One region of the Paenibacillus sp. JZ16 genome, then DNA from elsewhere that is predicted to be linked to it. Evidence: a T-box and tRNA genes for the amino acid it is inferred to sense, from the RefSeq annotation. Region 1 holds a T-box; the other holds one or more tRNA genes.
What was found. A T-box is a leader RNA that pairs with one kind of tRNA and senses whether it is charged. The one in region 1 lies ahead of BJP58_RS00040 (glutamine--tRNA ligase/YqeY domain fusion protein), so its partner is inferred to be a tRNA-Gln.

Region 1 (3,252 bases):
GCGATTCGTTTGGTTCTCGAGGAGATTCGGAACTCGCCGGATACAACAAACGATGTTATGCTCTGTTATAAATCCGAGAATGTACATGCAAAAAGGCTATATTCCCAAATCGGGTTTAAAGAAGCCGGGATTGCTCCATGGGGAGATGTGATGGCTAAATATCGTTTTATATGATTAGCGTAGGGAGGGAACGGCAATTCGAATATTAGCGATTAGCGACATTCATGGCTGCTACGATGAGTTCAATCAGTTACTGTATGATGTGCAGTACAATCCCGCTAAGGACAAGCTGATCTTGCTCGGGGATTATGTGGATCGCGGATTCAAAAGCAGGGAAGTCATTGAACAAGTGATGAAACTGCGGGATGAAGGTGCCATCACTCTTCGCGGAAATCATGACCAGATGATGCTGGATGCCATTTTGCTTGATACGGATGAAGCGAACTCGCGCTGGATTCGCAATGGAGCTCGACATACGATTGAAAGCTACTGCGGCGCCGATTTTTTTGAGGGTGAAATGGATCGTGCCAGATATAACGAAGGAAAAGCCTATATTAAGAAGGGGTATGAGCATCATCTATCCTTTCTTGATACGCTGGCTCTCTTCTATGAAACAGACACTCACATATTCGTGCATGCAGGGATCAATCCGGGTGTTGAAGACTGGAAGTTGCAGCCTCAGGATGATTTCATCTGGATACGGGAACCATTCTTCAATTATCCTACAGGCATCAACAAAACCGTGGTGTTCGGGCATACGCCAGCGGTCAACCTGCACGACTCGGAGCAGATCTGGTTCTGTGGAGAAGGGGACAAAATCGGTATTGATGGAGCGTGCGTGTACGGTAAACAGCTGAACTGTCTGGAAATCACGGAAGAGCAGGAATACCGAACCCATTCTGTTCGGTTCATGCACCATGATGTGAACGCAAAGGCAGAGCAATGAACGAACACCTACTTTTAATAGGAGGATCTATCCATGTTAATGATGAATGAAAAGATAAAAGCACGCGAAGTAGAGCTGACCGGCTTAAACGGCGAAGATCTGGGAGTCGTCTCCAGGGATGAGGCACTTGTGCTGGCGAAAAGTCACAAAGCCGATTTGGTGTGTACCTCCCTATTCAGCAGTCCCCCGCCATGCAAACTCGTAAGCCGGGGGCAGGCGAAGCAGGAGGCTGTGAAAGAGAAGAAGGGCCAGCAAGCTTCAGCCGGTCCGATGAAAGTAAAGGAATTCCGCTTGTCCGTCCATATCGAAGAGCATGATTATGACACCAAGCTGTCGCAAATGCATAAGCTGCTGGCAGCGGGCAAAGCTGTCCAGCCCGTTATTCGCATTCAAGGCAGGGAGGGCGAAGCCGCCCGCAAACTGCTGGAGCGACTCGTGCAGGATCTGGCTGAGGTAGGCAAGAAGGAGACGGGTATACAAGTCAGCGGCAAGCAGGCTACGGTGAAGCTGCTGCCTATCTAACAGAACGGGACAAATTTTTCATTGCATCGGCGTTTCATTGCAGTCGACGTTTTACGGTTTACTTTTTATTTTTTTGATGATACTATGGATCAAATTGTAAACGCCATGAAGAGAAGAGTAGATGAACAGGAATCCCTACAGAGAGCTCCGGTAAGCTGAAAAGGAGTTGGATGCCATTCATTGAACCAAGCCTCTGAGCGGCGCATCGGAACTTATGGATAAGGGATGGTGCGACAGGAGCTCCTGTTACAGAGCTAGGGTATAAGCGATCGCGTGATGGCCGTACCTGATAAGGCCTGATATCGTGAGATATCGGCGAATAGGGGTGGCACCGCGAAACCAATCTCGTCCCCAAGACTTATGTCTTGGAGACGGGATTTTTTTGTTTTTCATGGAATTACGGCAGATCCAACAACGTAAGGAGGAGTCAGGTATGAGCGACGACAAAAACAAAGGAGAAGAAACGGTGGATTTCTTGACCAAGATGATCAAGGAGGATGTAGAGAACAGCGTGTATCACAGGCCGGTGGCTACGCGATTTCCGCCGGAGCCCAACGGCTATCTGCACATCGGCAGCGCCTATGCGATTTACATTAATCACTCCATCGCCAGCCGGTTTCATGGAACATTCAATCTTCGGTTCGACGATACGAATCCACTGAAGGAAGATATCAAATATGTGCATGCGATTCAGGAGGATATCGAGTGGCTTGGACTTAAGCCGAGTGTATATTTCGGGTCGGATTATGCGGATCAAATCGCTGAAGCGGCCAAGAAACTCATTGCCAAAGGGAAGGCTTATGTCTGCGATCTCTCGCCCGAACAAATGACGGAATACAGGGGGACGCTGACCGAAGCCGGCATCAACAGCCCGTTTCGGGAGCGCAGCATTGAGGAGAATATGGCATTATTTGAGCAAATGATCGCGGGAGCATTCCATACGTCGGAAAAAGTACTCCGAGCCAAAATCGATATGTCGTCCCCCAACATGAACCTGAGAGATCCCGTCCTGTATCGTATCATTCATGCGAAGCATTATCGGACCGGAACAACTTGGTGTGTGTATCCGATGTACGATTTCGCCCATCCGATCCAGGACTGGATCGAAGGAATTACCCATTCGCTATGCTCAGCCGAATTTAAAGATCATCGACCGCTATACGAGTGGGTACTTACGGAGCTGGAAGTAACCGAGCCGCCGAAACAGCGGGAATTCGGAAGATTGAATATCTCGGGATACGTTACGAGCAAGCGATACCTGAGGGAATTGGTAGAGGGGGGCTTTGTCGACGGATGGGATGACCCTAGACTGCCAACGTTGAAAGGATTACGGCGGCGAGGCGTGACACCTGAGGGCATTCGGCGTTTTCTGGGCGAACTCGGGGTGTTTCGCGGCAACAGTCTGGTGGATTCAGGCATGCTCGATCATTATATCCGTCAAGACTTGAAGGAACGGTGTTATAACGCAATGGCTGTCATGAAGCCGCTGAAGGTGATCATCACGAATCTTTCAGAAGATTGCACCGAGATGCTTGCTATACCGAATCATGAAAATGATGATACGTTGGGTGAGCGGGAGGTTCCTTTTTCACGGGAGTTGTACATCGAGCGTGAGGACTTTATGGAGGAGCCCGTTCCTGGATTTCACCGGTTATCTCCTGGCAAGGAAGTGCGTTTGAAAGGAGCCTACTTCATCAAATGCGAACATGTCGTGAAAGCTCCAGACACGGGGGACATCATGGAGATCCACTGCACGTATGATCCATTAACGAAGAGCGGGAGCG
Region 2 (3,252 bases), 3.4 Mb from region 1:
TCCGCCACTATTATTTTAAGCAAGGCCCGTTGGTCAAGGGGTTAAGACACCTCCCTTTCACGGAGGTAACAGGGGTTCGAATCCCCTACGGGTCACCACTTTCTTAATTGCATCAGGGGATGAGAATCCCGTCGGTTCGTCGGAGGATAACTTCGTAAGCAAAGACTTCACAGTCTCGAACGAAGTGAGAGTATCCCCTACGGGTCACCACTTTCTTGAAAAAACACTTGCTTCTTATATCAGATTTTGATATGATGAAAGTCGCTTTGTTACGGAGGCTTAGCTCAGCTGGGAGAGCATCTGCCTTACAAGCAGAGGGTCGGGGGTTCGATCCCCTCAGCCTCCACCATGATTTATCCCCAAAAAGTGAAGCGCATGCTTCGTAGGTAATTCCGATTACTTTTCGGGGACCCCATACAAGCAACCCTTTATAATGACGCGGGGTGGAGCAGTTCGGTAGCTCGTCGGGCTCATAACCCGAAGGTCGTAGGTTCAAATCCTGCCCCCGCAACCAATTTATATCGCGATAGCGATAATGCCTCTTGGAACTGTGGTGTAGAGGCCTAACATGCCTGCCTGTCACGCAGGAGATCGCGGGTTCGAATCCCGTCAGTTCCGCCATTATTTACAACTTTGGGATGAGATGAGTATCCGATATGGGTTCCGTCAAAGTTCGCGAAGAGCTTTAAGGCTCGGTAGCTCAGTCGGTAGAGCAGAGGACTGAAAATCCTCGTGTCGGCGGTTCGATTCCGTCCCGAGCCACCATGTACGTTTTATAACTTTATATGCCGGTGTAGCTCAATTGGTAGAGCAACTGACTTGTAATCAGTAGGTTGGGGGTTCAAGTCCTCTCGCCGGCACCATTCTGGAGGATTAGTGAAGTGGCTAAACACGGCAGACTGTAAATCTGCTCTCTTCGAGTTCGGTGGTTCGAATCCATCATCCTCCACCAGTTTTTAGGGGCATAGTTTAAAGGTAGAACAGCGGTCTCCAAAACCGTTAGTGTGGGTTCAATTCCTGCTGCCCCTGCCAATCGTATCACAGTGTTTCAGTATGGCGGTCGTGGCGAAGTGGTTAACGCACCGGATTGTGGCTCCGGCACTCGGGGGTTCAATTCCCCTCGATCGCCCCATATTACAAAATCATATTGGGGATTAGCCAAGCGGTAAGGCAACGGACTTTGACTCCGTCATGCATAGGTTCGAATCCTATATCCCCAGCCATTGATTTTTATGTTTGCGGACGTGGCTCAGCGGTAGAGCATCGCCTTGCCAAGGCGAGGGTCGCGGGTTCGATTCCCGTCGTCCGCTCCATTTTTATTTCTGGCGCCATAGCCAAGTGGTAAGGCACAGCTCTGCAAAAGCTTTATCCCCAGTTCGAATCTGGGTGGCGCCTCCATTACAAACTTATGTGCCCTTAGCTCAGCTGGATAGAGCGTTTGACTACGAATCAAAAGGTCAGGAGTTCGAATCTCTTAGGGCACGCCATAATGTAAGCCGGTGTGGCGGAATTGGCAGACGCGCGCGACTCAAAATCGTGAGGGAAACCGTGGGGGTTCGAGTCCCTTCACCGGCATCATCAAAAAGGAATGTAGACGATAAACGTCTGCATTCCTTTTTTCGTTGCATCTACATCGATTGCTACTTCGTGATTTAAATATTAGACTCCATTCTGCATGCTATCTCTCCAGTTACCTTTACAGGGGGCTTTTCTATCACCTTCAGATCTTCTTCAAGCTACACTTCTTTAAACTAAACTATCATTAGAAACCACGTTCTTTATAGGTAAAACAAAGATGATCCAGCCGGATTCATCTACACAAGCAAACCCTTCGATTAATCGATCCAGTGCAGGGTTGGACGTAGGTCTGTAGAAGGCCCCGCCTTAGGTCTAGGTTCAAAAACCGTCCCCAGGCCGTTTTAGCGAAACTCAAAATTACCTAGAATAGAGTCATAAGGTTGAACAAAAGAAACAACGATCAAACAACAGAAAGGCGGTGTATAAATGAGAAATTCAAAAGGAAATGGAATGAGTATCCTGTTGATTGGTGTAGGGATCTTGGTTCTCCTTGGAGTATTCGGTCCTCTGCTTGGGTGGTTGTTCAGTCTTCTAATTCCAATCCTGATGGTCGCTTTGGGATACTACGGGATCCGGAGAGGTAACACCTTGATGGGATGGGTTATTCTCGGTATCGGTGTGATCTGGTTGATGGGTAAACTGTCTTGGCTGATCGGTCCGATCTTTGGAATTATCTTGATCATCTACGGGTTGTCTCGATTGAAGAATGGTAGACCCCGTTATTGATAAAAACCACTACATTAAATAACATGCATGAACAACAGATCATGATAGATGAGGAGGGCTAAGCCAATATGAGTGTTTTCCGGCGGATAAGAGACATAACCGTAGCAACATTGAATGAAAAGCTCGAGCAGAGCCAGGATCCGGTTCGATTGATCGACCAGTTCCTACATTCAACCAGACAGGACATTGCTGAGGCTGAGAAGCTGCAGCAGCAATGCCAAGTACATTCCAGACAGCTGAAGCAGCAGGTGGATCAAGCCGAATCCATGCGATATAAACGCGAAGAGCAGGCACTGCTTGCACTGAAGGCCGGCGAAGAACATCTTGCCAAGCTGGCATTGCAGGAAAAACTGATCTATGAGGAAAAGATCGAGCAGTATCAAGGCCTGTTGTCCTCAAGCCTGGAGTCGTTAAAAGAAATCGAGGAGCAGCTCGGCGAGCTGCGGATGGAATATCAGACGGTATACAGCAAGCGTCAATATTATGTTGCCCGAGTGGAAACCCTTCGTCTTCAGCAGAAAATGAATGAACGTACGGGCTCCTACGGCGGCGGTCATGACGTACCGAAGATGTTCAATCGCCTCGAAGACCGTATCAGCGACTGGGAACTGGAAGCCAGAAGTCTTCGCGATTTACGCCGCATGGGGCAGGAATACATGGAACAGGCTGGTGAATCGGTCTCCACTGTATTAGAAAAAGAACTTGCCCGCCTGAAGCAAAAGCTGAATAACAGCGGAAAGGAGTAACCATGACTAGATTGTACCGTTCCACCCGAGACAAAATGTTCACAGGGTTGATCGGCGGTATATCCGATCATTTCGGAGTCGAATCTACCCTACTTAGAATCATATTTGTAGTCAGTATCTTTTTCACAGGCGGTACAACGCTGTTGATCTATCTGATTGCATCCCTTGTAGTACCTAAGGAGCCGTATTATCACGATCCGTA

Region 2: it encodes a tRNA-Gln, which carries the amino acid that the T-box ahead of BJP58_RS00040 (glutamine--tRNA ligase/YqeY domain fusion protein) is inferred to sense. The anticodon was not compared.

What each region holds. Positions count from the first base shown of each region.
Region 1 covers NZ_CP017659.1:5,160-8,411, forward strand. Annotated here, with positions in the region: gene BJP58_RS00025 (GNAT family N-acetyltransferase) at 1-174, shown strand, start outside; gene BJP58_RS00030 (metallophosphoesterase family protein) at 203-946, shown strand; gene infC (translation initiation factor IF-3) at 980-1,468, shown strand; T-box leader at 1,565-1,824, shown strand; gene BJP58_RS00040 (glutamine--tRNA ligase/YqeY domain fusion protein) at 1,902-3,252, shown strand, end outside.
Region 2 covers NZ_CP017659.1:3,359,845-3,363,096, reverse strand. Annotated here, with positions in the region: tRNA gene BJP58_RS15405 (tRNA-Ser) at 1-7, shown strand, start outside; tRNA gene BJP58_RS15400 (tRNA-Glu) at 24-98, shown strand; tRNA gene BJP58_RS15395 (tRNA-Val) at 274-349, shown strand; tRNA gene BJP58_RS15390 (tRNA-Met) at 438-514, shown strand; tRNA gene BJP58_RS15385 (tRNA-Asp) at 545-621, shown strand; tRNA gene BJP58_RS15380 (tRNA-Phe) at 690-765, shown strand; tRNA gene BJP58_RS15375 (tRNA-Thr) at 788-863, shown strand; tRNA gene BJP58_RS15370 (tRNA-Tyr) at 868-952, shown strand; tRNA gene BJP58_RS15365 (tRNA-Trp) at 959-1,032, shown strand; tRNA gene BJP58_RS15360 (tRNA-His) at 1,057-1,132, shown strand; tRNA gene BJP58_RS15355 (tRNA-Gln) at 1,149-1,223, shown strand; tRNA gene BJP58_RS15350 (tRNA-Gly) at 1,239-1,313, shown strand; tRNA gene BJP58_RS15345 (tRNA-Cys) at 1,325-1,398, shown strand; tRNA gene BJP58_RS15340 (tRNA-Arg) at 1,411-1,487, shown strand; tRNA gene BJP58_RS15335 (tRNA-Leu) at 1,496-1,575, shown strand; gene BJP58_RS15330 (LiaF transmembrane domain-containing protein) at 2,005-2,304, shown strand; gene BJP58_RS15325 (PspA/IM30 family protein) at 2,373-3,050, shown strand; gene BJP58_RS15320 (PspC domain-containing protein) at 3,053-3,252, shown strand, end outside.